Regions from separate parts of the Methylovirgula sp. genome, predicted to be linked through region 2. Evidence: predicted binding sites of a transcription regulator. Region 2 holds the regulator's gene; each other region holds the start of a gene.

Region 1 (10,303 bases), 400 kb from region 2:
TTGGTGAGGCCAGCGAAGATCATCTTCACGCCCGGAATGTCGGCCTGCGGATTGGTGATGTATTTCTTGAACGAATCTTCGCCCCACGTGACGCCGGACTTCTTCATTGCGTCGGAATAATCGTAACCGGCTACCGTACCGGCCTTGCGGCCGTTGAGGCCGTTCAACTCAGGACCGACGAAATTCTTCGCGCCGGGGCCGATCTGATGGCAAAGATTGCACGTGTGGCCGAAAAGCTGTTCGCCGGCTGCGACATCACCCGCGGCATAGGCGGGATGCGCCAAGCCAGCCATCGCAAACAATCCGGCCGCAGCAAAGACGATAATGTTCTGCTTCATCGTTTCCTTCCCCTAGTCCAGGCGCCTCTCGCCAGCGGGCGCCAATTTAGAGCGCTTCCAACAAATGTGGTAGCCCGATCTGTCGCGGGATGGCAATGCGCAACTTAATTGTGAATGAGCGAGTGACACAACGATGAACGATCTTTCCCGCGTTTGGTTCGCCGGCTCGAACCATTCTCTTCGCTCCTTCCGTAAGATTGCGGCTTTTTGCCTCGGTTTTCTGCTCGCTGGCGTCGGCGTCGCGCAGGCTGCTGACACTCTGCGGATCGCGGCACAAAAGGCAGGTACTTTTTCCTGGGAACTGGACGTCATCAAAGATCACGGCCTCGACAAAAAGGCCGGTATCGATCTGGATGTCACGGAACTTGCGACGACCGAAGCCGGCAAGGTCGCGATCATGGGCGGCTCGGCCGACGTGATCCTCTCCGATTGGCTGTGGGTGTCGCGCGAGCGCAGCCTTGGCGGCAAACTCAAATTCTATCCCTATTCGAGCACGCTCGGCGCTGTGATGGTGCCGCCGGGTTCGCCGATCAAGACGCTCGCCGATCTCAAGGACAAGAAGCTCGGCGTTGCCGGTGGGCCGCTCGACAAGAGCTGGCTGCTGCTTCAGGCCTATGCTAAAAATTCCGATGTCGATCTCGACTCGGATGCGACAATTCTCTACGGGGCGCCGCCGCTGCTTTTGCAGGAAAGCCTGCAGCGCAAGGACGATGCGACGCTCAATTTCTGGAATTTCTGTGCGGCGCTTGAAACCAAGGGCTTTAAGCGACTGATCGGTATTGAGGATGTCGAAAAGGCGCTCGGCGCCAGCGGCCGGGTTGCCATGGTCGGCTATGTGTTCGACGAGACTTATGCCGCGAGCCATGCGGACCTTTTGCGTCGCTTCTTTGCGATGACGGCGCAGGCGCAGGATATTCTGGCGCATTCGACGGAGGATTGGAAAAAGATCGGCGAAAAGATCGGCGTCACCGATCCCGCGGCGCTTGAGATCTACCGCAAGCGTTATCTGGAGGGCGCCGCGCATCGTTCGGTCGCGGATGAAGAGGCGGACGCGCGCAAGCTTTATCTGGTGCTCGCCGGGATTGGCGGCGCCAAGCTTGTCGGCCCGGCTGCGGACCTTGACGCCGGGACGTTCTATAAAGACGCAGCGGGCAAATGACGTGCTGCTGAGGCTTCTGTCGCTTCTCGTGCTGATTGGGTTGTGGCAGGCGGCCTCGATGGTAGCCGACACGCGGCTTTTGCCGCCGCCGCTCACTGTTCTCGCCGTTATGGGTCGCGAAGCGCATACGCACGCGCTTTATTTCAACCTCGCCACGACGCTCGCGCGCGTTATCGCTGCCTTCACGCTTGCGATGGTACTTGGCACGATTTTCGGCATCTTGATGGGGCGGAACAGGACGTTCGACCGGCTCGGCGATCCATGGCTCGTCATTCTCCTGAACCTTCCGGCGCTGGTGATCATCGTCCTCGCCTATGTCTGGCTGGGATTGACCGATGTTGCCGCGGTGCTTGCGGTGGCGTTGAATAAATTTCCCAATACGGTGGTGACCATTCGCGAGGGCGCCCGCGCGCTCGACCCAGGCCTCGAAGAAATGGCGACGGTCTTTGCGATGCCTTGGCAGACACGCATCCGGCATGTCGTGCTGCCGCAACTTGCGCCCTATATCGCGGCGGCGACGCGCGCCGGCCTCTCTCTCGTCTGGAAGATCGTGCTCGTCGTCGAGCTGATGGGCCGCTCGAACGGCGTCGGCTTCGAGATCGGCAGCGCCTTCCAGCTTTTCGATGTCGCGCTATTGCTTGCCTATGCGCTGCCCTTCGTCGCGATCATGCTGGCGATTGAAACTTTCCTCGTGCAACCTCTCGAGAATCATGTCTCTCGCTGGCGACTCAAAGCAGCTTGAAGTCTTCATCAAGCGCAAGGCTTTCCGCGCCGCGACGGGCGAGGTGCGCGAAGTGCTGCGCGATTTCACGCTGACGCTCGATGTCGGCAAAATCTACGCACTTGTCGGCCCTTCGGGTTATGGCAAGACGACGCTCTTGCGCATCATCATCGGCCTTGATCGCGATTTCGAAGGCCGCGTGACGCTGCCGCCCGAAACGAAGATCGGCATGGTGTTTCAGGAGCCGCGCCTCCTGCCCTGGCGCTCGGTGCTCGACAATCTAAAGCTTGCCGCGCCGCAGGCGAACGAGGTTGATCTTGTGAAAATCGCCGACGATCTCGGCGTCGGCGATCATTTGCGCAACTTCCCCGGCGAATTGTCGCTTGGTCAGGCCCGCCGCGTCGCGCTGGCGCGGGCCTTCGCCATCAAACCCAATCTGCTTGTGCTCGATGAGCCGTTTGTTTCGCTCGATGCCGTGCTTGCGCGACGGCTCGCGGACGAGCTTGTCGCGCTCGTCGAGCAGACTCAAGTCACGACGCTGCTCGTTACACACGATATCGATGAAGCCGTGCGCCTCGCCGACCATATCATCCTGCTCGGGCATCGCCCGGCGGAGATCGTCGGCAATATCGATGTGACCTTGCCGCGCCGGGCGATGACCGCGGATTACGCCGCCAAGACCAAAGGCGAGATCGGCGCTATTCTGGCGGAGAACGCGGTATGACGTTGCTCATCTTTGATTGCGACGGCGTGCTCGTCGATTCGGAAGTCATCGCCTTCGATGTCTTGCGGCAGATGCTGGCGACACTTGGCAAACCAATGTCGCTGGCGGAATGCCGTCAACGCTTCATGGGACGCCGCACGCCGGACGTTCTAGCCGAGATCGAAACGGAACTTGGTCATCCCATTCCTGCCGACATGGGTGCGCGCATGAAGGTGCTGCTGTTCGAGCGGTTTCGCCGCGAGCTGCGGCCTGTTGCTGGCGTGAAAGACGCGATCGCGCATTTGGAAAAGCCGATCTGTGTCGCCTCGTCCTCGCCGCCGGAGCGGATCGCGCTCTCGCTTGAGGTGACCGGGCTCGCGCCCTTGTTTGACGATCATGTCTTCAGCGCCGAACAGGTGGCCGAAGGCAAGCCTGCACCTGATCTTTTCCTCTTTGCCGCGAAATCGATGGGCGTTGCACCACGCGAGACGATCGTCATCGAAGATTCCACGCCGGGCGTTCTCGCGGCACGCCGGGCCGGAATGTCTGTCGTCGGCTTTGCCGGGGCAAGTCACGCCGATGATACACTCGTGGCAGCCTTGCACGCGGCGGGCGCGGACGCGGTGTTGACAAGCATGGCGGATTTGCCTGGTACGATTGAAAAGCTGCGCGCTAGTCAGGCGGTCGCATGAGGTTGCTGCTTGTCGTCGCTGCCGCGCTCATCGATGCCGACAGCCGCGTGCTGATCGCCCAGCGCCCGGAAGGCAAGCAGCTTGCGGGCCTCTGGGAATTTCCCGGCGGGAAGCTGCATGAGGGCGAGCGCCCGGAAGCCGCGTTGATCCGCGAACTCCATGAAGAACTTGGAATCGAGGTTGAGGAAGCCTGTCTCGCGCCGCTCACCTTCGCGAGCCACGCTTATCCGGATTTCCATCTGCTGATGCCACTCTATGTCTGCCGGCGCTGGCGCGGGCAACTCATGTCGCGCGAGGCTCAGGCGCTCAAATGGGTCAGGCCGCACAATCTGCGCGATTATCCGATGCCGCCGGCCGATGCGCCGCTCATTCCGGCGCTGCTCGATCTATTGACCTGATGCGCGGCTACTGGTCTTCGCCATAATAGTAATTTTGCTCTTGGCCATACGGGCTCTCGTCCCATTGCGGCCGTTGCGGCGCGTAACCCCAGCCGCCGCTATAGCCCGGCGCCTGCGCGCCCCAAGCGCGCGGGGCAGCGGCATAAATACGATGGCGGTGCTGGACCGAGCCATAATGCGTTTCCGGCGGCTGGCCGGTGATATGGATCATCGCGCCTTCTTCCTTCACCATTTCGAAAAGTGTCGCCGCGTTCTGCGGCGAAATCCGTACGCAGCCATGCGACGCCGGCCGCCCGAGCCACGCGGTCTCGTAAGTGCCGTGAATTGCGTAGCCTCCGTCGAAGAAGATCGAATGCGGCATGGGTGAGTGATAATATTTTTTTGAATAATGGATCGTCTGGAGGCTCTGCACCGAGAAGGTACCATCGGGCGTCGCATAACCGTCACGGGCCGATGAGATCGGCCAATCATACGTACCGCCCGAGCCTTCGACATGCATCGTCTGGGCGCTCAGATCGATGTCGATCATGACTTTGGCCTGCGCGGGCGACAATAGAAACACGCCGGCCAGCGCAAGAAAAAACCCGGCAGACTTACGCATTACGCATCCCCAAGCGGTGCATGGCACCGCGTTACCACAGGAATGCTGTATTCGTGTCACACTGTCTTCGCTGCGTAAACTCCTGTGTGCAAGTAAGGTTGACGGGGCACCACATTAACGCGGCGGAGGACGCGGTGAATTCTCTCGTCGTAAATAGTTAGCGTTAAGCAGAGTCGCGCAAACATTCCGCCGGCGGATTACATGCCGGCGTGGAGGGGCAGGCACATGCGCAGGTTTCTGGTTCTCGCTCTCGGAGTTTTGAGTGTCACTGGCCTCGCAACCATCGAGGGCAGCGCGCAGGATCTCGGAACGCTGCACGCGAGAAAACTGCCTCCCCTCACGCATGCCGGGCCTTCGACGCCCGCCAAGCAGCTCTTCGGCCGTGTTCTCTCGCCAAGTGAGGCGGCAACGCGCAGCATCGGGTTTTATTCGCGCGGCTGTCTTGCCGGCGGTATCGCGCTGCCCGTCAATGGGCCGGACTGGCAGGTCATGCGGCTGTCACGCAATCGCAATTGGGGCACGCCGCAGCTCATCTCATTCCTTGAACGTTTTTCGCGCGAGGTGCCGCGCGTCAGCGGCTGGCCGGGCATTCTTGTCGGCGACATGTCGCAGCCGCGCGGCGGCCCGATGATCACCGGCCATGCCTCGCATCAGATCGGCCTCGACGTCGATATCTGGCTGAAGCCGATGCCACCTTACACACTCTCGCGGGAGCAGCGCGAGGAGATGATGTCCACCAACGTCGTGCGGGCAGACCGGCTGGATGTCGATCCGCGCTATTGGACGCCGGGCCACCTCGAAGTGATCAAGGCCGCCGCCGAAGACCCGGAGGTCCAGCGCATCTTCGTCAACGCAGCGATCAAGAAAGCGCTCTGTCGCGAGGCTGGGCCGGATCGCGCTTGGCTGCATAAGGTGCGCCCATTCTTCGGTCACGATTACCATTTCCATGTCCGGCTTGTCTGTCCGGCTGGCGAAGCGTCCTGCGAGGGGCAGGATCCGGTGCCACCGGGCGACGGGTGCGACCATGCATCGCTCGCCTATTGGTTTTCGGAGGGCATATTGCATCCGCGTCCACAGCTTGGCCCAGTGCGGCCGCGGCCGGCGTTGACGCTGGCTGATCTCCCCGCCGCCTGCCGGACGGTTCTCACGCAGAGATAGCGGGATACGAAAAAGCGGACGCCGGTTTTTCGTAAGAAATCCCGCGCTGATTGAGAAGAGGTAGCGCGGCGACGTCCGGTCGCCCATATTCATCGGATCAATCAATTTGGATGACCGATGACGCACGACACGCAAAATCCCCTGCTCGAAAACTGGACTGGCCCGTTTGGCCTGGCGCCTTTCGCGGCGATCAAGCCGGATGATTTTCCGCCCGCTTTCGCGCAGGCTTTCGCCGCGCATAAAGCCGAGATTGCCGCGATCACCGATGATCCGGCGAACCCGACATTCGAGAACACGATCGTGGCGCTGGAGCGCTCGGGTCAGCTTCTCAGCCGGATCGCGAGTGTCTTCTTCAATCTCACTGGCGCTGATACGAACGATGACATCGAAGCGGTTGAGCGCGATGTCGCGCCTCTCTTTGCCGCGCATGAGTCCGAAATTCATCTCAACGATGCGCTGTTCGCGCGGATCGATACGTTGTGGCAGCAACGAGACACGCTTGGCCTCGACACAGAGGAATTGCGCGCGCTGGAGCGTCATCACATTGGCTTCCGTCGCGCCGGGGCCGGGCAATCGCCAGACGCGAAAGCGCGGCTCGCCGAGATTGGCGAAAGACTTGCGACGCTCGGCACGCAATTTTCGCAGAACGTGCTCGCCGATGAGAATGCTTTCGCGTTGATCCTCGACGAAGCCGATCTCGAGGGCCTGCCGGATTGGCAGCGCGCTGCCGCCGCCGAGACAGCGACGCAACGCGGCCACGAAGGCAAATATGTCGTCACGCTGGCGCGCTCGTCGATCGAGCCGTTCCTGCAAATGTCATCACGGCGTGATCTGCGCGAACAGGTGTTTCGCGCCTGGGTCGCGCGCGGCGAGAATGATGGCCCGAGCGACAATCGCGCCATCGCGGCCGAGATGGTGAAATTGCGCGCCGAAAAAGCGCGGCGCCTTGGCCATGCCAGCTATGCCGATTATCGCCTTGCCGACATGATGGCCGCACGTCCGGCCGCGGCGCAAAGCTTGCTCGATGAAGTCTGGACACGCGGCCGCGCGCGCGCTTTGCGCGAACAGGCGGCGCTGCAAGACCTCGTCACGGCGGAAGGCGGCAATTTCACGCTTCGGCCGTGGGACTGGCGTTATTATGCCGAGAAGCGCCGCAAGGCGGCGTTCGATCTCGACGAGGCGGCGTTCAAACCATACCTGCCGCTCGAACAGATGATTGCCGCGGTCTTCTTCACCGCGCAAAAGCTTTTCGGCCTGAGCTTCGAGGAACGCAAAGATATCGCGCTCTATCATCCCGACGCGCGCGTCTGGACCGTGCGCGATGTTGCGGGGCGCACCATCGGCCTTTTCATTGGCGATTATTTTGCGCGGGCCTCGAAACATGGCGGCGCCTGGATGGGCGCCTATCGCGATCAGCAGAAGCTCGACGGCGAGATCCTGCCGATCATCGTCAATGTGTTGAATTTCGTGAAGCCGGCGCCCGGCGAGGCTTGTCTCTTAAGCTTCGATGACGCGCGCACACTTTTCCACGAATTTGGCCACGCGTTGCATGGGCTGTTGTCGGACGTGACGTTCCCATCGCTCGCCGGCACCAATGTCGCGTCGGATTTCGTCGAATTCCCCTCGCAGCTTTACGAGCACTGGTTCGAGCAAAGCGAAATCCTGCGCCACTTCGCGCGCCATTATCAGACAGGCGAGCCGATGCCCGAAGCTCTGATTCAGAGGGTCATCGCGGCGCGGCAGTTCAATCAGGGTTTTCTTACTGTTGAATATACCGCCTCGGCGCTCGTCGATCTAGCGCTGCATAGCACGCCAGATTTGGACAATCTCGACATTGTTGCGTTCGAGCAGGCCAAGCTCGCAGAACTCGGGATGACGGCGGCGATCGCGATGCGTCACCGTCTGCCGCATTTCACCCACGTCTTCGCCGGCGACGGCTATTCGTCGGGCTATTACTCTTACCTGTGGTCGGAAGTTCTCGATGCGGATGGCTTTGCTGCCTTCGCGGAAGCGGGCGATATTTTCGATCCCGCCGTGGCGACGCGTCTGAAACAATATGTCTATTCTGCCGGCAATCGTGCCGATCCGGAGGCGGCCTATGTGGCGTTCCGTGGCCGTCCGGCCGCGACAGAGCCGTTGCTCAAGAAGCGCGGGCTAATCGAGGTTTAGGCGCGATAGGCTGCCGTAATCCGCTCGAAACATCCTTCCGCCACCGCGCGGCGCGTCAACGGGGCTGTGAGCACAATTGGATTGCAGAAGATCAGTTCGCAGGTGAGAGGCGGATTTTTCATCAGCGTGATGACGTGCGGCAGCAGCGCGTCATCGCCGATCCAGGGCGCATAGGGCGCCGAATAGCGGATCGCGATAGGCTGGATAGCGTAAGCTTGCCCGCTTTTCTCCAAGTCCTCGACGATTGCGAAATGCGCGGAATGAAACAGGTGCGGCCCATCCGCATGAGTCGTCGCCTCGGGAAACAGGACGACATGCACGCCCTTCGCGATCGCCGCCAGCATGGCGGCATTCGTCGCTGGGATCGTCCGCCGCGCGGTTCGATCGACAAAGATCGTATTCACGAGCCGCGCGAACGTGCGGATGATCGGCCAGCGCCCGACCTCACTTTTGGCGACGAAGGCGGCCGGGAATAGCGCGCCGAGTGCTGGAATATCCGTCCACGAGACATGATTGGTAACCACCAGGGCAGCGATCTCGCCGGGTTTCCGACCGCTCACCTTCACCCGCACGTTCACCAGCCAGAGGACCGTCCCGTAGAAAAGCCGCGGCAAGACCTGACTGTGGCGCGGCGCGGCCATGAGCAGCACCCATTGAATGGGCGCGAACAGCAAAAATGAGCTGAAAATTGTCAGGAACAGCGCTGCCGCCCTCAGGCAAACCCCGGCCCATAAAAGGCTGCGTGAAATCAGGTACGAAATGGGATAAGACCTTGGCGGATGGGCGCGGAACCCCGCGTCATCAAAGTTTCGTTCGGGCTGGTTAGCTTGGCCGGATCATATCTGAGCGGATGATTCGATAAAACATGTGGCCGATAGAGCCGTCCTTCGGCGCCGTCATCCCCTTCTCACCGACGCGGCGCCTGATGCGCGCCAAGCGCGCGGCGCCCGGCGATGTGCCGCGGGTGTTGGGCCGGTTCGGCAATTTCGAAATCCGCATCGCCCGCCGCAAGGAAATCCGCAAGGCGCAGCGGCTGCGCTACAAGGTCTTTTATGAAGAAGGCGGCGCCATCGCCCACGGTCCGGGGGCACTGGTGCGGCGCGATATCTGCCCCTTCGACAAATTCTGCGATCATCTGCTGATCGTCGATCTCGCCGCCCGCAATGCTTTTGGCCGGGTCAAGCCGAAGATCGTCGGCACCTATCGGCTGCTGCGGAGCGAGGTCGCGGCGGAACATGGCGGCTTCTACAGCGAGGGCGAGTTCGACATCGCGCCGCTGCTGGCCCGCCATTCCGGCAAGAGATTCCTGGAACTCGGCCGCTCCTGCGTTCATGCCAAATACCGCTCGAAGCGCGTGATCGAGCTTTTGTGGCGCGGCCTCTGGACCTACATCAAGCACTACCACGTCGATGTGATGTTCGGTTGCGCCAGCCTGCCCGGTATCAACCCGCTTGCCCTGGCGCTGCCCTTGAGCTTCCTGCATCATCACGCCTCCGCCGAGAACGAATGGCAGGTGCGTCCGCGCGCTGGCCGCGCGGTGCCGATGGATGTGCTCGACAAGGGCGCGATCGACCAGCGCCGGGGGTTGGCCGCGTTGCCGCCGCTCATCAAGGGCTATCTGCGCGTCGGCGCGAAATTCGGCGAAGGCGCGGTGATCGATCCGCAATTCGGCACGATCGATGTGTTCACGGTGATGCCGATCGCTGAAATCGAGCAGCGCTACATCGCCTATTACGGCGGCGACGCCGGCGAGAGCGCCGCGGCGTGATTACGAGCGATAGTCGCCGTTGATCTCGACATATTCCTTTGTCAGATCGCACGTATAAACCGTGGCCTCGCCCGGGCCGACGCCGAGATCGACGCGGACGGCGATCTCCGGCAGGCGCATCAGCGCTGCAACTTTCTGTTCGTCATAAGCTGGATCGCGCAGCCCTTTGTGCGCGACGCGAATGTCACCGAACCAGATCGCAAGTTGATCGCGTTCGGCTGGTTCGCCGGCCTTGCCGACGGCCATCACGACGCGACCCCAATTGGCGTCTTCGCCGGCAATCGCCGTCTTGACCAGCGGCGAATTGGCGATCGAGCGGGCGATGATCTTCGCCGATTTTCGATTTGCCGCGCCCTTAACCGTGATGCTGACAAATTTGCGCGCGCCCCTCGCCATCACGCACAACCTGGAAGGCGAGATCGCGCAGCACATTGTCGAGCGCCTCGCGAAAATCCTTCAGCCACCGGTCGCTCGCTTTGTCGATCCGCGGGGCACCATGCTTTGCCGCCGCGCCCGTCGCGAAAATGAGCAGTGTGTCGGACGTCGATGTATCGCCATCGACGGTGACGGCGTTGAACGTCGGCTCGACGCCTTTA
Region 2 (10,303 bases):
AAGCCCTATTGAGCGCAAACAAAGTTGTGACACGCGTTTGACTTCGCGCTAAAGAAACGACCATGCATCAGTTGGGCAATGTGCTTGTGGCCGTGGCGGTTTTTGCCGTCTTTCTGGTGCTCGTCGCTGGCTTGGTGAACATGATGCGCGGCGGCAGTCCGAACCTGTCGCAAAAGTTGATGCGTTGGCGCGTCGGATTGCAGGCACTCGCCATTCTCATCATCATCGGCGTTCTGTTTTTGCGGAGGTAGGCCGATGGTCACGCTCAGCAAAATTTATACACGCGGCGGTGACGCGGGCCTGACGTCGCTTGGCGACGGCGAGCGCCGGCGCAAGGACGATCTGCGGATCGAGGCCTATGGTACGGTCGATGAAGCGAATTCTTTCCTCGGCGTCGCGCGCGCCGCATTGGGCGAAGCCTCGAACGAGGCTAAACTCTCCCAGATTCTTGCCGCGATCCAGAACGATCTTTTCGATCTCGGCGCCGATCTTTGCGTGCCGGAAGGGGCGGGTGCGCCGTCGCGGCTGCGGGTGACGCAACAGCAAGTCGATCGCCTCGAACACGAAATCGATGCCCTGAACGCCGATCTCCTGCCGCTCACGTCTTTCGTGCTGCCCGGCGGTTCGCAGGCCGCGGCGGCGATGCATGTCGCACGCGCAATTGTGCGGCGGGCAGAGCGGGTGATGGTGACGCTGACGGCGCAGCCCGGCGAAAGCGTCGGCGCACCGGCCTTGAAATACATTAATCGATTATCGGATTTCCTCTTCGTCGCCGCGCGGCATCTCAATCGCTTCGGCGAAGGCGATGTTCTTTGGACGCCGGGCGGCGTGCCTTGAATTTTGACGACAACCTGTTTCAGGGCGGTATGGACGAGAAGACCCGCAATCGCGACCGTTCCCTCATCCGCAATTTTGCGGAGGCGATGCCGCAGGCTGTCATTGTCATCGACAGGCATGACCGTATTGTTGCGGCGAATTCCGCTGCGCACGCCATTTTGCCGGGTCTGCAAACCGATATTCCGCTGGCGCGGACGCTCCGCTCGCCCGATGTGCTCGACGCCATCGACCGTGTGCGCGATGCGGGCCGCAGCCAGCGTGTCGTCTGGGTCGAAAAGTTTCCGGTCGAGCGCCTGTTCGAGGTCAATATCGCACCGCTTGCCGACGACAATTTCGAGCGGGCGCTGTTTCTATCGTTGCATGATCTCAGCGATGCCCGCCGCCTCGAGCGTATGCGCGTCGATTTCGTCGCCAACGCCAGCCACGAATTGCGCACGCCGCTCGCGTCGCTGCTCGGCTTCGTCGAAACGCTGGAGGGCCCGGCAAAGGAAGATGCGGAAGCGCGCACCCGCTTTCTGGCGATCATGCGCGAGCAGGCGCAGCGCATGTCGCGTCTCGTCGACGACCTGCTGTCGTTGTCGCGCATCGAGCAGCACCTGCATGTGCGGCCGGAAACGCCTGTCGATCTCGTCGGCATTTTCAAACATATCGCCGATACGCTGTCGCCTGTCGCGGAAGAGCGCGACGTCGAACTCGTCATCGAAGCGCCGGCCGAAGTCGTCGTGCCGGGTGATCGCGATGAGCTTCTGCGCGTGGCAGAGAATCTGATCGAAAACGCGATCAAATATGGCGCGTCCGACCCCGCAACGAAGGACCGGCGCGTCGTCATCGAACTCGGCGAGCAGGGACGCCAGGCGCATATCGCCGTGCGTGATTTCGGCACAGGCATCGCGCCGGAACATTTACCACGCCTGACGGAGCGCTTTTATCGCGTCGATGCCGGGCAGAGCCGCGCGAAGGGCGGCACGGGGCTTGGCCTCGCGATCGTCAAACATATTATCGCGCGCCATGGCGGCCGCCTCAACATTGAATCCAAATGGAAAGAAGGCGCGACCTTCATTGTGACGCTGCCGCTTTTCGAAAGCTAAAAGGCACGTCGCGACCCCCGTCATGTAAACGTCATATGACCGTCGTAAATGCGTTGCCCGACCTTCCTAGGGTGCGGCCGCGCGGTTGGGCCGAAGGCCGGACGTACAGCGCTATTTTCTCAGTTTTGAGAGGCTTAAGATGAGTTTCAAGACCCTCGCCAAGGTGGGTTTGATTGCTGGTGCCGTTATCGGCGCCGTTGTCGCCGCCGAGGCTACCGACATCTCAGGTGCCGGGGCGACATTCCCCTATCCGATCTATTCCAAATGGGCTGCGGCCTATAAGACCGAAACCGGCGATAGCCTGAACTATCAGTCGATCGGCTCCGGCGGCGGCATCAAGCAGATTGAAGCGCGCCTCGTGACCTTCGGCGCGACCGACAAGCCGCTCGAAGTTGCCGACCTCGACAAGAACGGTCTCGTTCAATGGCCGCAGGTCATGGGCGGCATCGTTCCGGTCATCAATCTTGACGGCATTGCCGCCGGTTCTATCATTCTCGACGGCCCGACCCTCGCCAAGATTTTCCTGGGCGAGATCAAGACCTGGGACGACCCGGCAATCGCCAAGCTGAACTCGGGCGTCAAGCTGCCCTCGACCGCGATTGCCGTTGTCCACCGCGCCGACGGTTCGGGCACCACTTTCAACTTCACCGACTACCTGTCGAAGGTTTCGCCGGATTGGAAGGCGAAGGTCGGTTCCGCGACCGCCGTACAATGGCCGGTTGGCATTGGCGCCAAGGGTAACGAAGGCGTCGCCAACAATGTCGTCCAGACCAAGGGCGCTGTCGGCTATGTCGAATATGCCTACGCTCTCCAGAACAAGATGACCTACACCAAGCTCATCAACGGCGCTGGCAAGGTCGTCGCCCCGACGGCGGGTGCTTTCGCAGCCGCGGCGGCGAATGCCGACTGGGCGCATGCCCCGGGCTTCCACCTGATCCTCACCAACCAGCCGGGCGATGCGTCCTGGCCGATCACGGCAGCGACCTTCATCCTGTTGCCGAAGCAGCCGAAGGACGAGCCGGCCGCCAAAGCGGCGCTGAAATTCTTCGCTTGGGCCTTCGACAAGGGCGGTCCGGCGGCCGAGTCTCTGGACTACATCCCGATCCCGGCGGCGGTTGTGACGCTCATCAAGAAGACATGGGCGGATGACGTCAAGGGAGCTGACGGCAAGGCTCTGGTGAACTAAGCGGCTTCGCTTAGGAAGTTTGAGGCGCGGCGTCACCGCCGCGTCTCACGGTAAAGGACCGCCGCGGGCACAGATCGCCGCGGCAAGTCTCACGCATGACGCAGGCGCCGACATCCGGCGTAGATTGTGCGGCTTGAAAATAAGCGAAGCGCATCGCGAACGAATTTCTTGCGCTAAGTGCGGAGGCGACGTTTGGCGGATATAGCAGTGAAGAGTGGCCGCGTGATTGACGAAGCTGCCGCCCGCGCCCGCGTATTGACCGGGTTCAAGTTTCGCGACACCGCGTTTCGGTGGCTGACGCTCAGCGCCGCTGTCATCGTCCTGCTGCTCCTCGGCGGCGTCATCGCGACGCTGATCAACGGCTCGATTCCCGCCTTTAAAGCGTTCGGCTTCCGCTTTCTCTTCACCAATGTCTGGAACCCTGCCACCGGCCAGTATGGTGCCCCGGCGGCGGTCTACGGCACGGTGATCACATCCATCATCGCGATGGTCATTGCCGTGCCGATCGGCCTCGGCGTTGCGATCTTCCTTACCGAACTTTGCCCGCATGCCTTGCGCCGTCCGATTGGTACGGCGATTGAGCTTCTCGCCGGCATTCCTTCGATCATCTACGGGCTCTGGGGCCTGTTTGTTCTCGCGCCTTTCCTGCAGCAACATGTTCAGCCCTTGCTGATCGGTTTGTTCGCCAAAGTGCCGGTGTTCAATATCCTGTTCGCCGGGCCGCCCTACGGCATCGGCCTGCTGACGGCCGGCCTCATTCTCGCGATCATGGTCATTCCCTTCGTCTCCGCCGTGTCGCGCGACGTGTTCGACACGGTCCCGCCGCTCCTTAAGGAAGCCGGCTATGGCAATGGATTCACCACTTGGGAGGTGATCAGCAACATCGTCATCCCCTATACGCGGGTCGGCGTGCTGGGCGGCGTCATGCTTGGCCTTGGCCGGGCACTCGGCGAAACCATGGCGGTCACATTCGTCATCGGCAATGCCGACGTGATCCCAACGTCGCTGATGGCGCCCGGCACAACGATTTCCGCCGCGATCGCCAATGAGTTCACCGAAGCCGTTGACGAACTTTATACGTCGTCGCTGATCGAGTTGGGGCTCATCCTTTTCGTCATCACATTCGTGGTCCTCTCGATCTCGCGGCTGATGCTGATGCGGCTCGAGAGGCAGGCGGGGCGGTAATCATGGCACTTTACGAAAACCGCAAGCGCGCCAACGCCATCTGGCTCGGCCTCTGCTACGCCTCGGTCGTTTTCGGCCTGACGTTTCTGGTGCTCATTCTTATTACGCTTTTCTGGAACGGCTTCTCCGGCCTTTCGCTTAAAGTATTTACGCAAAGCACCCCGGCGCCAGATAGCGAAGGCGGTCTTCTCAATGCGATCGTCGGTAGCCTGATCATCACCATCCTTGGTGTCCTGATCGGTACGCCGCTCGGCATCCTCGCCGGCACCTACATGGCCGAATACGGGCGCAATTCGAAGCTCGCCTCGGTCGTGCGGTTCATCAACGACATCCTGCTCAGCGCACCGTCGATCGTTGTCGGCCTGTTCGTCTACCAGGTGATGGTGACGCGCATGGGACATTTCTCCGGCATTGCCGGCGCGGTGGCGCTCGCTGTCATCGTGATCCCGATCGTCGTGCGCACCACCGAGAACATGCTACTTCTCGTCCCGGGCTCTCTGCGCGAGGCGGCGAGCGCACTGGGTCTGCCGCGCTCAACCGTCGTGCAACGGATCGCTTACAAGGCTGCGCAGGCGGGACTGATCACCGGCGTTCTCCTCGCGATCGCCCGCGTCAGCGGCGAGACGGCACCATTGCTTTTTACGGCGCTGAATAACCAATTCTTCTCGACCGACCTCAATGCGCCGATGGCGAGCCTGCCATCGATCATCTTCCAATTCGCGATGAGCCCCTACAAAGGCTGGCAGAGCCTCGCCTGGACAGGCGCGCTCCTCATCACGCTTACCGTGCTCGGATTGTCGATCCTGGCGCGGACTCTCAGTTCGCAAGGACGTACACGATGACGACCGCAGGCCCTTCCGTAGTGGCAGCGACCACGCCGGTGAAAAAGGCTCTTCCGACGAAGATCGACGTGAAGAATCTGCAATTCTATTATGGCGCGCACCATGCGGTGAAGAACGTCAATCTCCCGCTCTACAGCAATAAGGTCACGGCGCTCATCGGGCCGTCCGGCTGCGGCAAGTCAACCTTGCTGCGCGTGTTGAACCGCATGTACGATCTTTATCCTGGCCAGCGGGCCGAGGGCGAGGTTTTACTCGACGGCACGAATATTCTCTCGCCATCGCAGGATCTGAACTTGCTGCGCTCGCGTGTCGGCATGGTATTCCAGAAGCCGACGCCCTTCCCGATGTCGATCTTCGACAATATCGCTTTCGGCGTTAAGCTTTACGAGCGCGTGTCACGCGCCGATCTCGAAGGACGGGTGGAAACGGCGTTGCGCGGCGCCGCGCTTTGGGAAGAGGTCAAGGACAAGCTCAACGCCAGCGGCCTGTCGCTCTCCGGCGGTCAGCAGCAGCGCCTGTGCATCGCCCGCACCGTCGCCATCCACCCGGAAGTTATCCTTTTCGACGAGCCCTGCTCGGCGCTCGATCCGATTTCCACCGCGAAAGTGGAAGAGTTGATTGACGAACTGAAAGATAAGTACACGATCGCCATCGTCACGCATAACATGCAGCAGGCGGTTCGCGTCTCCGAACACACGGCCTTCATGTATCTCGGCGAGCTCGTCGAGTTTGGACTGACGCATCAAATCTTCACCGCGCCCGAAAACCAGCGGACGCAGAATTACGTCACCGGCCGCTTCGGCTGAGGTTTCCGGTTTCAGGACCCTATTGCCATGACCGATCATACCGTCAGAGCCTACGACGACGAGCTCGAAGCCCTTGGCCGCAAGATCGCGGAAATGGGCGGCATCGCCGAGCAAATGCTGAGCAATGCGATGGATGCGCTCGCGACGCTTGATTCCGATCTTGCGCGCGTGACGATCTCAATGGATTTGCGGCTCGACGTGCTGCAACGCGACGTGGAAGAGCAGGCGATCCTGACGATTGCCAAGCGCCAGCCGCTGGCGGCGGATTTGCGCGAGATCGTCGCGGCGATCCGTATTTCCGGCGATCTCGAACGCGTCGGCGATCTGGCCAAGAATATCGCGAAGCGGGCGTTGAAGCTGTCTGGTGAGACGCGGCTCCCCCGCGCCATAGTCGGCCTGAAGTCGATGCATGAGGCGGCCGCGATGCTGTTGAAGGACGCGCTCGATGCTTATGCACTGCGCGATGTTGAACGCGCGCGCATGGTCTGGACGCACGATGTAGAACTTGATGCGCTAGAAGATTCGGTTTTCCGCGACCTGCTGACGTTCATGATGGAAGACCCGCGCAATATCTCGTTCTGCGCGCATCTCCTCTTCTGCTCCAAGAACATCGAGCGGATTGGCGACCATTCCACCAATATCGCGGAAACAGTTGTCTATTTGGTCACCGGAGAAAGTCTGCCGATGGATCGGCCGAAAGGCCCCTCGCCCGCGGCCGATTATCTGCCCATGCCGAAGTGAGTCCTAGATGAACGATCAGATCGTCTCAGTTCCGGATGCGCGCTCGCAGCAAGACGTGCGAACCGCGCCGCCCCGGGTCAATTCCGCCGCCGTCGCGCCGCCGCGTATTCTTGTCGTGGAGGATGAGGCCGCGCTCAGCCTGTTGTTGAGCTATAATCTCGAAGCCGAGGGCTTCATCGTCGAGCGTGTCGAGCGCGGTGACGAAGCGGAGTTGCGGCTGGTCGAGTCGCCGCCCGATCTCGTCATCCTCGATTGGATGCTGCCTGGCGTCTCAGGGCTCGAAATCTGCCGGCGCATGCGGGCACGCGATGCAACGCGCAGCCTTCCAGTCATCATGCTGACAGCGCGCGGCGACGAGAGCGAGCGGGTGCGCGGTCTCTCGATCGGCGCGGACGATTATATCGTCAAGCCATTCTCGGTTCCCGAGCTGATGGCGCGCGTACGCGCCTTACTGCGCCGCGCCCGTCCGGATCGTGTCGCAGCGCTGCTTATTGCAGGCGATCTTGCGCTCGATCGGGAAAATTGGCGCGTCAGCCGCGGCGATCGGAACGTCCATCTTGGACCGACCGAATTCCGCCTGCTCGAATATCTGATGGCCAAACCCGGCCGCGTCTTCTCGCGCGCGCAATTACTGGATTCGATCTGGGGTTTTTCGGCCGAGATCGACGAGCGCACCGTCGACGTTCATGTCGGCCGGCTGCGCAAGGCGTTGTCGCTGGTCGGCGAGCGCGATCCGATCCGCACGATCCGCGGCGCCGGCTATTCCTTCGACGAGACGTTCGGCAAGACCGAATAGGATTGCAGGTCGATACTGTGGCCGACGCTCGGCCACCCCCGCCTTGCATAGATCATCGCAGCTTAACGGCCACCGTGGTTTCCGTGTTACGCGCTGCGGATTTCGAACCGGGACCCTTCTGCAAATAGAGCGCGGCCCAGGTTTCCGCGCGGCGGCCAGCGATACGGGCACGCTGGCGGCGGCCTTTTGCTGCGATCGATGGGTCCGCATTCATTGTTGCTCCTCGACCATGCGCAGAAGCACGTGGATTCTTTATACGTGAGTGTGTTCGCCGTGTAACAGAATTCCGAAAAGCGTCCGCGTTCTCATTAATAACGGCGTTGTGAACCCAGCTCGTATTGTGCCGCTCACGTCAAAAGCTACGCTGGCCCGTGCGGCTTAAAATATATTTCCACGCCGTGATCGGACACCGGCCGCGCAGCGCATTATTGTTCGGGGATCTCTTGTGACCAAAGCCGTTTTCGCCGCCACGCTGATTCTGGTGTTTGCCGGAACGTTCACAGTGGCTATGCCGGCGCAAAGCTTCGCGCAGGTGACTGGCGGCGATGGTGCTACCGTCGCCACCGACGGCGGCGGCGGTGGTGGTGGTGGCTTCGGCGGCGGCAGTGGTGGCAGCGGCGCTCATGGCGGCGCCAACGGCGGCAATGGGACGGGTGGTCAAGGGTTGGGCCAGGGTGGCGGCGGCGCCGGTGTCGGCGGCGGCGGCGGCGGCGACAATGCCGGCTCTCCTGGGAGCGGGACGATTGATGTACTGACGAATACGGGCACCATCCAGGGCGGTGCGGCCACCTTCGCCGGCGGCGGCGGTGGCGCGGGTATTGGCGGTGGCGGCGGTGCAGGCGCCGGCGGTAACAGCGGCGGTGCCGCCGGCTTTACGATTACCAGTTCCACGATCATCAATTCCGGTATCATCGCCGGCGGCGATGGCGGCACCGACATTGGCGAAGACGGTAGTGGTGGCGGTGCAGGTATTGGCAGCGGCGGTAATGGCTTCAGAGGCGGCGCCATTGGTGGTGGTGACAACGCTGGCGGCGCTGGGCTCAATGGTCTCACAATTATCAATTCGGGGACGATTGAGGGCGGTAACGGCGGGGCTGGGACTGACAGCGCTGGTGCTGGCGGTGCCGGCATTGACGGCAGCGGGCTGACCGTCACCAATTCAGGTACAATCTCCGGCGGATTCGCCGATGGCGGCTCGGGGACGCAGGCCGACGCGATCGAATTCACCGGCGGCGCCAACGAAATTTCACTCTCCGGCGCATGGCATCTGAACGGCGGCATCGCGCTCGATACGACCAGCACGAACGTCACGTTCGTGCAGAGCTCTGCGGTAACTCTTGCCAACACAATCAGCGGACTAGGCGCTATTGTGCAGGATGGGCCGGGGACGCTGACGCTGACCGGTGCCAATACCTATAGCGGCGCAACGACGGTGAACGGCGGAACGCTGGAGGTGACGGGTTCGATTACCAGCAGCGATGTGACCGTCAACAATGGTGGCACGCTGGATGTGACGGGCTCGGTCTTCGATCCGACGATCAATTCTGGCGGGACACTGACAGGCACGGGTTCGGTCGGCGCGACGACGGTTAATTCCGGCGGCATTTTTGCGCCGGGCGATGGCACGCCGGGGTCGTCGGAGACGATCAACGGCAATTTGACGCTGGCGTCGGGCTCGACCTATCAGATCTATCTCAATCCGACGACATCGAGCCTCGCCAACGTCAGCGGCACGGCCGCGCTCGGCGGCACGGTGCAGGCAAACTTCGCCTCGGGCAGCTATATCTCCAAGACCTATACGATCCTGACCTCGGCGGGCGGCCTCAACGGCACGACCTTCTCCGGCGTGACCAACGTCGATCTCCCAGCGAACTTTACCGACTCGCTGAGCTATGATGCCAACGATGCCTATCTCAATCTCGTGCTGAACTATGTCCCGCCTAGCGCGCCGACTTACACCGCGCTCAACCGCAATCAGCAGAATGTCGCCACTGCGCTGGTCAATTCCTTCAACACCAACGGCGGCATTCCGACGAAGTTCGGCGCCCTGCCGGGCGCCGCTCTCTCGCAGATCGATGGCGAAGGCAATACGGGCGCGGAACATGCGGCGTTTCAGCTGGAAGGCCAGTTCCTGAACGTGATGCTCGATCCCTTTGTTGACGGGCGCGCCGGCGGCGGCGGCGAAGGTTTCAGCGCTTCGGCCGCAGGCACGCAAGGCCGTGAATCGGGCATGCTCGCTTATGCCGACGGTCAGACACTCCCAATCCTCAAGGGGCCCCCACCTGCGCCGATCTACACGCCGCGCTGGAGCGCCTGGGGCGCGGCTTACGGCGGGGTCAGCAACACCGACGGCAATGCCGCGACGGGCTCAAACCGGCTCAATGCCAATACGTTCGGCTTTGCTGGCGGCATGGATTATCATGTCTCGCCCGAGACGCTCTTCGGCTTTGCGCTCGCTGGCGGCGGCACCAACTGGAACCTCGCTAGTGTCAGTGGCAGCGGCCGCAGCACGGCGCTGCAGGCGGGCGTCTATGCGATCACCCATGCGGGTCCGCTCTATGGTGCCGCCGACTTCGGCTTCACCAACAATTGGTTCGACACCGACCGCACCGCGCTGGGCGATCAATTGCAGGCGAATTTCGGCGGCCAGAGCTACGGCGGCCGGCTCGAGGGCGGTTATCACCTCAGCAATCTGCCCATCGGCGTGACGCCCTATGCCGCGGTTCAGGCGCAGGAATTCGTCACGCCGGGCTACAGTGAAAACGACATCACCGGCGGCGGCTTCGGTCTCTCCTACAATGCGATGAGCGCCAGCGATGTGC
Region 3 (10,303 bases), 320 kb from region 2:
ATGCGCCAGGAAGCCGGCGACCGTTGAACCCGTCAATCCTTCATGCACAGGTGCGAGAGCGGATACGATCAGATCACGTAAATCCGGTCGGGCAATTCGTCCCGCCCGTCTGGGATGTGGGGGAAATGCGCCGCCAGCACGTCGCCGCAAGCGCCGATCGCGGCAATGAAGCCGTCGGCAACCTGATCCTGACGCATATGCGAGACGAGCACGTCGATTGCCGCCTGCCATTCGGCCTGCGACGTGCGGGCGGCGACGCCCTCGTCGGCGATGATCCGCGCATAGCGCTCCGCCAGCGAGACGAAAATCAAAATGCCGCTGCGATCCTTTTTGCGGGCGATGCCGCGAACGACGAACTGTTCGGTCGCGAGTCGATACGCCGCGGCCCGCTTTACCCGCGGAGGCAGGAGAGCGAGATAGACGGGCGGCAAGAGGAGCAGGAACGTGAGGAGCACAAAGACGAGGATTTGCAGCAGCAGAATGCGTTCGACAGCAAAATTCGTAAAACTGATGAGCAGCCAGGGAAGAGCCAGCGCGACGATCGCCGCGATCAGAACCGGCAGCGCGCCGGGCTGAGACGAGCTTTCGGCGAGAACGCAAACGATCTCGCCCGAGGTCTTTGCCTCCGCCGCGTGGATCGCTGCCGAAATACGTGCGCGGTCATCTGCCGAGATCATCACCAATCTCCCGAGGCGCCGCCACCGCCCGATGAACCGCCACCGCCGGAGAAGCCGCCTCCACCACCGCCGCCGCCCCATGAATCGCCACCGCCGCGCGACCCGCCCGAGCTTAACAGCGCATTCAAAAGAACATTGAAGAAAAACCAACGGAAGCCGGGTGAAACGCCGAGCATCACAACCAGAAAGATGGCACCCACAATCAGCACCCAACCGATCGCGCTTGAATTGTCGTCCTGATCCGCACGTACCTGCGGCTTCGGCTGCCAGTCAGACGAATCCGTCGTCAGCGTCGTGATGATGTCGTCGACGCCACGCGAAATGCCGCCACCGAAATCGCCTTTCTTGAACGACGGCGTGATCGCATTGACGATAATGATCTTCGACAGAGCATCGGTGAGCGTACCTTCGAGCCCATAGCCGACCTCGATCCGGACTTTGTGCTCCTTCGGCGCGACGAGCAGCAGCACGCCGTTATTCTTGTCTTTCTCGCCAAGTTTCCAGACACGAAAGAGTTCGTTGGCATAGGTCTCGATGTCGCCGTCTTCGAGCGAATTGACCGTCGCAACGACAAGTTGAATGCCGGATTTCTGTTCGAGGTCGGCGAGCTTCTGCGTGATCTCCTGCCGCGTCGCGTCGGGGATGATATTGGCCTGATCAACGACGCGGCCGGTGAGCGGCGGAAAATTATAGGCGAACGCCGCAACGCTGACGAAAGCCAAGGCGCAGGCGAGCGCCGCGATTGCGAAAATCGCGCGCGCACCGGGCCAGACAAACGAGACTTTTGCGCGGTGTGAAACCATTCCAGCGCCTCCGGCGCGGGAGTTAGAATTTCACTTGCGGCGCGGTCTGAGCGTTGTCGTTCGCCGTGAATTCCGCCATCGGCTTGCTGTTTTTGAACAGGGTCGAGGCCCAGAGAACCCCGGGGAATGTCACAAGCGCCGTATTATATTGCCGCACCGCCTCGATATAATCGCGACGCGAGACGGCGATGCGGTTTTCCGTGCCCTCAAGCTGCGATTGCAATGCGAGAAAATTCTGGTTCGACTTGAGGTCCGGATAATTTTCGCTGATCGCCAGCAGATGGCCGAGTGCGCCACTCAATTGCGCCTGAGCATCCTGGAAAGCCTTGAGTTTTGCAGGATCGGTGAGGTCGGAAGAATCGACATGCACTTGCGTCGCCTTGGCGCGGGCTTCTGTGACCTGAACCAGCACGTCCTTTTCCTGCTTGGCATAACCCTGGACGGTCGCGACAAGGTTAGGAATGAGGTCAGCGCGGCGCTGATAATTGTTTTGCACATCGGCCCATTTGGCCTTCGCATTTTCCTGCAAGGTCGGAATCTGATTGTAGCCGCAGGCCGAAATGGGAAGCGCGAGCAAAATGATGAAGAAAAAAGCGCGCAGACGCGAAATCGTAGACATCATAAAGGCCTCGTGATGAAGATTGAACGGCTGACTTTGCGGCGCGGATTAAGCCAAGGTTCGCACCGCCGTGTCAATTGGGTCACGGCCGCGGCGCCAGCTATAGCATGTGACCATGGTGCGCCGTCACACGCGGTGCGACAAAAGACGCCGAAAAGTAAACATGGCATTTTCCGGATGATCGCTGCCGCTTGACATTGCATGCGATGCGACTTGCCAAAGATGCGGGCGCTCACACGCTGGCCGTGCATGAGATAACGCGCATTTGTCGTCACGTTTTCTTCATGCCGGACAGCGATTAGAAACTTGCCAGACAAGGCTGGCGGCGCGCCAGGCCGGTGCATACATGACCCTCGCATTGGACGGGGGGAGCTAATGTCCAAAGTCGCGACACACCGGCGCTCAAATTTGTGGCGAACTAGCGTTTTCGGCGCGCTCGCAGCGCTGAGCATCGCCACTGCAAAGGCCGAGCCTGCCCAAATCATCCTGCCCGGCAACAATATTTTCCCCGAGAGCGTAACGTCGACGGCGGATGGCACCCTCTATGTCGGAAGCTTCGCGGCAGGCGGCGTCTTCCGCGTTCCGCAGGGCGCGAGCCACGCGGACGTATGGATCAAGCCGGGAGCATTCGGCACACGCTCGTTGCTTGGTGTGCATGCCGACGAAAAGTCGCAGACGCTCTGGGTCTGCTCCAATGATCTTTCCGCGATCGGCCTCCCTGGGCCGAGCAAGGTGCCCGGTGCTTGGCTCAAGGGCTTCGATCTCAAGACCGGCGTCGGAAAAATAAGCGCCCGTTTCCCCGGCAAGAAGAATTTCTGCAACGATATCGTCGTTGGCAACGACGGTTCGATCTATGTGACAAACTCCTGGCAACCACAAATTCTCAAGCTCAATTCCGCGACGCAAAAACTCGAAGTCTGGGATAGCGACCCGCTCTTCAATCCACCCGCGAAAGGTGTCGGTCTCGACGGGATCGCCTTCAGTGCTGACGGCGACCTTTACGTCGATACGTTCAACGAGGCCAAGCTCTTCCATATCGAGGTGAAAAACGGGAAACCGGGCGTTGTCAGCCAGGCCAGCCCATCGCAGCCGCTCGGCCTGGCGGACGCGTTGCGGCCGCTCGGCGGCGATGCGTTTCTGATGATCGAAGACGTTGGCAAGCTTGATCGTGTCACCTTCGACGGCAACGAGGCGACAATTGAGACGTTGAAGGATGGGCTGAATGGCCCGACGAGCGTCACCTTGCGCGGCAACACGGCCTGGGTTTCGGAAGGCCAGCTCCAGCATCTGTCCGACAAGGACGGCCCCAAACCCATTCTCCCCTTCCGGCTTGTGCCGGTGACGATCCCGAAGCCTTGAGGCGAAAGCCCCGCTTCCTTTTGACCGACGCGATAAGGAGTTTGCGATGTTGAAACGTGCCCTCGAGCATCCTGCCTTTAGGTGGCTTCACCTGAAGGCAGATAAGATGCTCGATATTCAAAGATGCAGAGCGTCGTTAACGCGCAAAACCGCACACACTTTTGCGCACGACGCTCTGGCGGCCACGGCTCTGATGCTTGGCGCCGGACTTTCGTTTGCCAGCGCACCCGCGGCAGCGGCGAATGCTTGCCCCGGCGATAACGGCGGCCTGAAACTCTCGCCCGGCTGGTGCGCGACGATCTTTGCCGACAAGCTCGGCCACGCGCGACAGATGGTCGTCGCGCCGAACGGTGTGCTCTACATCAATACCTGGAGCGGCGTGTATTACGATAACGACAAGCCGCCGGCGGGTGGCTTCCTCCTCGCGCTGAAGGACAGCAAGGAGACGGGCCACGCGGACATCGTCAAGCGCTTCGGCGACGGCATTGCGCAAGGCTCGGCCGGTGGCACCGGCATCTACTATTACAACGGCGGCCTTTATGCCGAAGAGAACGATAAGATCGTGCGCTTCGCCCTGCCGAAAGACGCGATCGCGCCGACGGACACATACAAGATCGTCCTCTCCGGCATGCCGCTCGGCGGCGACCATCCGATGCACCCGTTCATCATCGATAAATCCGGCAACATGTTCATTGACATGGGCACGGCGACGAATAGCTGCCAGGGCCAGAACCGGGTGCAGAACTCGCCCGGCATCAAACCCTGCACGGAACTCGAAACGCGTGGTGGCACCTGGCGCTACGACGCCAATAAGACAGCGCAGAAATTCTCGCCTGCGGAACGCTATGCAACCGGCATACGCAATGGCGAAGGTTTTAGCTTCGATGCCGCCGGCCGCCTCTATGTGACGCAGCATGGCCGCGATCAGCTTTGGCAGAACTGGCCGTCGCTCTATAATCCGAGGCAAGGCGCCGAACTACCGGCCGAATTGCTCCTCCAGCCAAACAAGGGCGACGATTTCGGCTGGCCGGAATGCTATTACGACGGCCTGCAGAAGAAGCTCATACTGGCGCCGGAATATGGCGGCGACGGCGGCAAGACGCAGGGCGTCTGCGCCACGAAGAAACTGCCCGTTGCTTTCTTTCCTGCGCATTGGGCGCCGAACGATCTGCTGATCGACAATGATGCGAAGGTTCCGGCAGCCTATCGCGGCGGGGCCTTCCTCGCCTTCCATGGCTCATGGAATCGCGCGCCGCTGCCACAGGGCGGCTACAACGTCGTCTTCCAGCCGCTGAAGGATGGCAAGGCAGCGGGTGACTTCGTTATTTTCGCCGACGGCTTTGCCGGCCAATACGTCGAACCCGGCCGGGCCGCCTTCCGGCCTTCCGGCCTCGCTGCGGGGCTCGACGGCGCGATTTACATTTCCGACGACATCCACGGCCGCATCTGGCGCCTGACCTATCACGGTGCGCCGGACGCACGGGTCGCCGCGGCGCCCGGCACCGAGAATGTCATTGCCGAGGCAAATAATCCGCTGCCGCCGGAAGGCATTCATCCCAATGCCGGGCGCGTGGATATTGCCGGCTTGCCTCTGGCGCCGGGCGTGACGCGCGATCAGCTTGCGCTCGGCGAGCGTATCTTCCACGGCGAGGTGGATTACGGCACCTGTGCCGGCTGTCATGGCTCCGACGCCAAGGGCACGTCGCAAGGCCCCAATCTGACAACGCCGAAAAAAATCTGGAGCGACGGCAGCCTCGCGGGCCTCGAAAAAACGATCACGGACGGCGTGCCGAAGCCGATGAATTATCCCGGCGTCATGCCGGCCAAAGGCGGCGCGCCGCTGACCAGCGCCGATATCGTCGCCGTCGCATCCTATGTCTGGGCGCTGAGCCACCAGAAAGACTGAGTTAATTCCGGTCCAAACCTGAAAGGACTTCCTCCATGACCGCCAAGGTTCTCTTCACCGGCAAGACCCACAACACCAACGGCCATGACGGCGCCACCCATAGCAGCGACGGCTTCCTGAACATCAAGATACCCTAGCCCCACCCGGCAGCCGAGGATCTCTTCGGTGCAGCCTGGTCGGCCTGCTATATGGGCGCGATCGAGCTGGCGGCGACGCAAAAGAAAATCAAGCTCCCGGCGCAAGTGGCGGTCGACGCCGAGATCAAGCTCAATCTCGATGGCAGCAGCTTCTTCCTCACCGCGCGCCTCGACGTCAGCCTGCCGGGCCTCGACCGCGAGGTCGCGGAGGACTTGATCCGCACGGCGCACGGGATTTGCCCCTATTCCAAGGCGACACACGGCAACATCGCGGTTGAAACCAATCTCGTCTGATCCACCAAAAGCAGCCGGTCCCAAGAACAACGCGGCGTCATGGAAGTCTGTCATGCTTTTGTCATGGAACGATCCGACCAAGCGTCTGGACAAGGGGCGGCATGGCGATGGATTTTTTCAAGCGTTTCACGTTTCTACTTTGCGCACCCGGCTTCGACGCCGACGACCTCGAGGGCATGCGCCTTCAGGCCATCGTCGCAGCCGTCGAGGATGACGGGTTCGAGGTCGTCAAAGCCCGGCGGGTCGAGGACGCCGAACTCGCGGTCCAAACGGATGCCGCGATCGGCTGCATGGTGGTCGATTGGGGCAAGCGCGGGCTTGAGGGCAAGACGGCCGCGCTGATCAATCTGATGCGCCGCCGCGGCCTCGAAATGCCGATTGTGATCCTCGTCCGCCGCAAGCGTCTCGAGGATATCCCGGTTGAGGTGCTCGATTTTATCGACGGCTATATCTTCCTCTCGGAAGAGACGCCGGAGTTCATTGCGCGCAATCTGATCAGCCGCCTCAAGCAATATGCGGGAACTTTAAAGACGCCGTTCTTCGGGGCGCTCGTCGACTATGCCGAGGAAGGCAACCAGCTCTGGACGTGCCCGGGGCATAACGGCGGCATCTTCTATAATCGCAGCCCGATCGGACGCATCTTCGTCGAGCATCTCGGCGAAGCGGTGTTCCGGGACGATCTCGACAATTCGGTTCTCGAACTCGGCGACCTGCTCACCCATGAGGGGCCGGCCCTCAGGGCGCAGAAAGAGGCCGCCGCGATCTTTGGCGCGGAGAAGACCTATTTCGTTCTGAACGGAACATCGTCGTCCAACAAGGTGGTGCTCGGCGCCCTTGTGGCGGAGGGCGACCTTGTCCTGTTCGACCGCAACAACCATAAGGCTGCGCACCACGGCGCACTGCTGATCAGTGGCGGCATCCCGATTTATCTGGAGACGGACCGCAATTGCTATGGGCTGATCGGGCCGATCTACAGCGAGGCGCTGGACGAGGCGGCGATCCGGGAAAAGATCCGCCTCAACCCGCATGTGACCGATCCCGAAGCGTGGCAAAAGCCGCGGCCGTTCCGCGTTGCTGTCATCGAGCAATGCACCTATGACGGAACGATCTACAGCGCCGAGATGATCCTCGCCCGGATCGGTCACCTCTGCGATTATGTACTTTTCGATGAGGCCTGGGCCGGCTTCATGAAGTTCCATCCGCTTTATGCCGGCCGCTTCGCCATGGGGCTGAATGAACTCGGGGAGGGTTCGCCCGGCATTATCGCGACGCAATCGACGCACAAGCAGCTCGCGAGCTTCTCGCAAGCCTCGCAAATCCACGTCAGGGACCGGCACATCAAGGGCCAGCGCCGCAGAGTGGAGCATCGCCGCTTCAACGAGAGCTTCCTGCAGCACGCCTCGACATCACCCTTCTATCCGATCTTCGCATCGCTCGACGTCGGCGCGCAGATGATGAAGGGCCGCTCCGGGATGATCCTCTGGGACGATACGGTCCGGCTTGGCATCGAGATCCGCAAAAAGCTGCGGGCGATCCGCCGCGAATACGAACTGAAGGAAGCCGATCCGGCGCGACGCTGGTTCTTCGAACCCTTCGTTCCCGATGTCGTCACCATCCCGGGGGCCGAACCCGGCGATCCAGTGCGCGAAGTCCCATGGGAAAGCCTCAGCACGGACGAACTCGCCAGCGACACGCGCTATTGGGCCTTCGCGCCGGGCGCGGCGTGGCACGGCTTCAGCCATGTGACGGCGGGCTTCGCCATGACCGATCCCAACAAACTGATCCTCCTGACGCCGGGATTTGACCGGCAAACCGGCGCTTACGCCGACCACGGCATCCCCGCGCCAACCGTGGCCCAATATCTTCGCGAGAACCGCGTCGTCGCGGAGAAGAACGATCTCAATTCGCTGCTCTTCCTGTTGACGCCTGGCGTTGAGTCCAGCAAGGCCGGCACGCTGCTCAGCGCGCTTGCGGCATTCAAGCGCCTGCACGACGACAATGCACTGCTTGAGGACGTCATGCCGGAGTTTGTCGGCCGCCGCCCCCTGCGCTACCGCGGCCTGCGTCTGCGCGATCTCTGCGCCGAGATGCATGCCTTCTATCGTGATGCCAACGTCAGCACGCTCCAGCGCCAGCAATTCGCGCGGGCGCACCTGCCCGAGATGGTCGTGCCCCCACATGAGGCCGCACGCGCCCTCGTGCGCAACAAGGTCGATTATCTGCCGATCAGCGCGATCGCGGAGCGGGTTGCGACCACGCTGTTCGTTGTCTATCCGCCAGGCATCGCGACGATCGTGCCCGGCGAGCGTCTCGGTGCAAAGGCCAAGCCGATGCTGGACTACCTCAAGATGTTCGAACAGAGTGCCAACCTGTTTCCCGGCTTCGAAGCCGAGGTGCAAGGCCTCTATCGCGAGATCGAGCCAGATGGATCAATCCGTTTCTACACCTATGTGATGCAGGAGTGACCGCACCAGAATGACTGTCGTGGAAAAACAAGCTTCGTCACCCGCCGCATCCATCGTGCTGCGCCCGTCGAACGACGACGACGTGCCCGCCATGCTCGGCATCTACCATCACCATATCGCAAACGGCGTCGGTAACCTTGGCGCTTTCGAGCCGACGCCGTTCCATGCTGACGACCTGAAGGCGCGGCGCAAGAACATGCGCAAGCACAGGCTGCCCCATATCGTCGCGACGATCGACGGCACCGTGGTCGGCTATGCTTACGCCGTCCTATTCCGCAAACGCCCGGCTTACAGATTCACAGTCAAGCATTCGATCTACGTCCATCCCGATCATCTCAGTATCGGCATCGGGCGCGCTCTGCTCTCCGCCATGATCCAGGCGTGCGCCGACGCCGGCTTCCGTCAGATGATCGGCTATATCGACAGCGCCAATGTCGCCTCGCTCCGACTGCATGAGACCTGCGGCTTTCGTCAGGTCGGTTATCTGCAAGCGGTGGCCCTGCGGTTCGGCGAATGGACCGACACCGTGTTGGTTCAACGGTCGATCGGCCCGGAGATATGAGCCGCTTCGGTGTCGCGTGAGCCACCAGAAGGGCTGAGGAAAAGGACGGGGCGGCTTTGAATGACAGAAGCAGTCCCGTCATCGTCTGGTTTCGCGAGGATTTGCGCCTCGCGGATAACCCCGCGCTTCACGCCGCGCGACAGACGGGGCAGCCGCTCATCTGCATCTATATTTTCGACGACGAAAGTCATGCTCTGCGCGCGCCCGGTGGCGCGACGAAATGGTGGCTGCATGGCGCACTCAAGACGCTTGGTGAGAGCCTGAGAAAGCACGGCGGTGCGCTTCACATTCTGCGCGGCGCAACGCAATCGCTGATCGAAGAACTTATCGTCGCCGGCCATGCAAGCGCGATCTTCTGGAACCGGCGCTACGACGAAGCCGGTCGCACGATCGATACGGCGATCAAGAGCACGTTGAAAGAACGCGGCATCGCCGCTGAAAGTTTCAACGCCAATCTGCTTCATGAGCCATGGACGATTGCCCGCAAGACCAACGCGCCGTTCAAAGTATTCACGCCATTCTGGCGTGCACTGCGCGCCAAGGGCGAGCCGGACGCGCCGCTTGCAGCGCCGCGCACGTTCTCGTTCCATGATTTACCGAAAAGCATCGAGCCCGTCGCGCTTGCCGACCTGCATCTGGAACCGCACAAGCCCGATTGGGCCGGCGGTCTGCGCGAAGCCTGGACGCCGGGTGAAGCTGGCGCACATGCCGCGTTGAAGCATTTTCTGAAAAGCGGCCTGCCGAATTATGCCGAGGCGCGCGACCGGCCGGATAAGCCGGCAACGTCGCGCCTGTCGTCGTTCCTGCACTTTGGACATATCTCGCCGCGGCAAGTCTGGCACGCGGCGCAGGCGGCGATGATGAGCGGGACATCGAAAGCCAGTTCGACCGACCTCGATAAATTCTTTTCGGAACTCGGCTGGCGCGAATTCTCCTATCATCTTCTCTTCCATCATCCCGATCTCGCGACGACGAATTTTCAGAATCGCTTTGACGCGCTCACATGGCGCCATGATGCAAAGGCCTCGCGCGCCTGGCAGCGCGGTCTGACTGGCTACCCGATCGTCGATGCCGGGATGCGCGAACTTTGGACGACCGGCTGGATGCACAATCGCGTGCGCATGGTCACGGCGTCTTTTCTCATCAAACATCTGCTCATCGACTGGCGTGAGGGCGAGCGCTGGTTCTGGGATATGCTGGTCGATGCCGATGCCGCCAACAATGCGGTGAGCTGGCAATGGGTCGCTGGCTCGGGCGCCGATGCCGCGCCCTATTTCCGTATTTTCAATCCGGTCCTGCAGGGAGAGAGATTCGACCCGGACGGCGCCTATGTGCGCCGCTTTATACCGGAGCTCGCGCGACTCCCGGCGGCGTTGATCCATAAGCCGTGGAAGGCGACACAAGACCAGCTTGCCGCCGCCGGCGTCCGGCTCGGCCAGACCTATCCGCAGCCGATCGTTGAGCACGATTTCGCGCGCAAG

What was found. Region 2 encodes PhoB, which activates phosphate uptake and scavenging genes when phosphate is short. Its sites were predicted from a motif close to TGTCATNNANCTGTCAT; they were not measured.
Region 1: WDN02_RS04425 (GNAT family N-acyltransferase) is a predicted target of PhoB. The motif match lies at 8,736-8,752, and genes of this name have one in related genera.
Region 3: WDN02_RS04855 (Orn/Lys/Arg decarboxylase N-terminal domain-containing protein) is a predicted target of PhoB. The motif match lies at 5,844-5,860, and genes of this name have one in related genera.

What each region holds. Positions count from the first base shown of each region.
Region 1 is NZ_JBBCGP010000001.1:943,441-953,743, reverse strand. It holds gene WDN02_RS04475 (c-type cytochrome) at 1-338, opposite strand, end outside; gene WDN02_RS04470 (ABC transporter substrate-binding protein) at 472-1,497, shown strand; gene WDN02_RS04465 (ABC transporter permease subunit) at 1,502-2,239, shown strand; gene WDN02_RS04460 (ATP-binding cassette domain-containing protein) at 2,208-2,942, shown strand; gene WDN02_RS04455 (HAD-IA family hydrolase) at 2,939-3,613, shown strand; gene mutT (8-oxo-dGTP diphosphatase MutT) at 3,610-4,011, shown strand; gene WDN02_RS04445 (L,D-transpeptidase) at 4,019-4,612, opposite strand; gene mepA (penicillin-insensitive murein endopeptidase) at 4,838-5,770, shown strand; gene WDN02_RS04435 (M3 family metallopeptidase) at 5,888-7,939, shown strand; gene WDN02_RS04430 (lysophospholipid acyltransferase family protein) at 7,936-8,580, opposite strand; gene WDN02_RS04425 (GNAT family N-acyltransferase) at 8,805-9,707, shown strand; partial or broken gene argJ (bifunctional glutamate N-acetyltransferase/amino-acid acetyltransferase ArgJ) at 9,708-10,303, opposite strand, start outside.
Region 2 is NZ_JBBCGP010000001.1:1,339,332-1,349,634, forward strand. It holds gene WDN02_RS06575 (TIGR02302 family protein) at 1-12, shown strand, start outside; gene WDN02_RS06580 (twin transmembrane helix small protein) at 63-251, shown strand; gene WDN02_RS06585 (cob(I)yrinic acid a,c-diamide adenosyltransferase) at 256-837, shown strand; gene WDN02_RS06590 (ATP-binding protein) at 867-1,925, shown strand; gene pstS (phosphate ABC transporter substrate-binding protein PstS) at 2,065-3,111, shown strand; gene pstC (phosphate ABC transporter permease subunit PstC) at 3,304-4,296, shown strand; gene pstA (phosphate ABC transporter permease PstA) at 4,299-5,138, shown strand; gene pstB (phosphate ABC transporter ATP-binding protein PstB) at 5,135-5,944, shown strand; gene phoU (phosphate signaling complex protein PhoU) at 5,972-6,685, shown strand; gene phoB (phosphate regulon transcriptional regulator PhoB) at 6,693-7,481, shown strand; gene WDN02_RS06625 (hypothetical protein) at 7,534-7,695, opposite strand; gene WDN02_RS06630 (autotransporter domain-containing protein) at 7,927-10,303, shown strand, end outside.
Region 3 is NZ_JBBCGP010000001.1:1,019,422-1,029,724, forward strand. It holds gene WDN02_RS04825 (TPM domain-containing protein) at 69-677, opposite strand; gene WDN02_RS04830 (TPM domain-containing protein) at 677-1,480, opposite strand; gene WDN02_RS04835 (LemA family protein) at 1,503-2,102, opposite strand; gene WDN02_RS04840 (hypothetical protein) at 2,475-3,458, shown strand; gene WDN02_RS04845 (c-type cytochrome) at 3,505-5,364, shown strand; partial or broken gene WDN02_RS04850 (Ohr family peroxiredoxin) at 5,400-5,795, shown strand; gene WDN02_RS04855 (Orn/Lys/Arg decarboxylase N-terminal domain-containing protein) at 5,903-8,260, shown strand; gene WDN02_RS04860 (N-acetyltransferase family protein) at 8,271-8,822, shown strand; gene WDN02_RS04865 (deoxyribodipyrimidine photo-lyase) at 8,879-10,303, shown strand, end outside.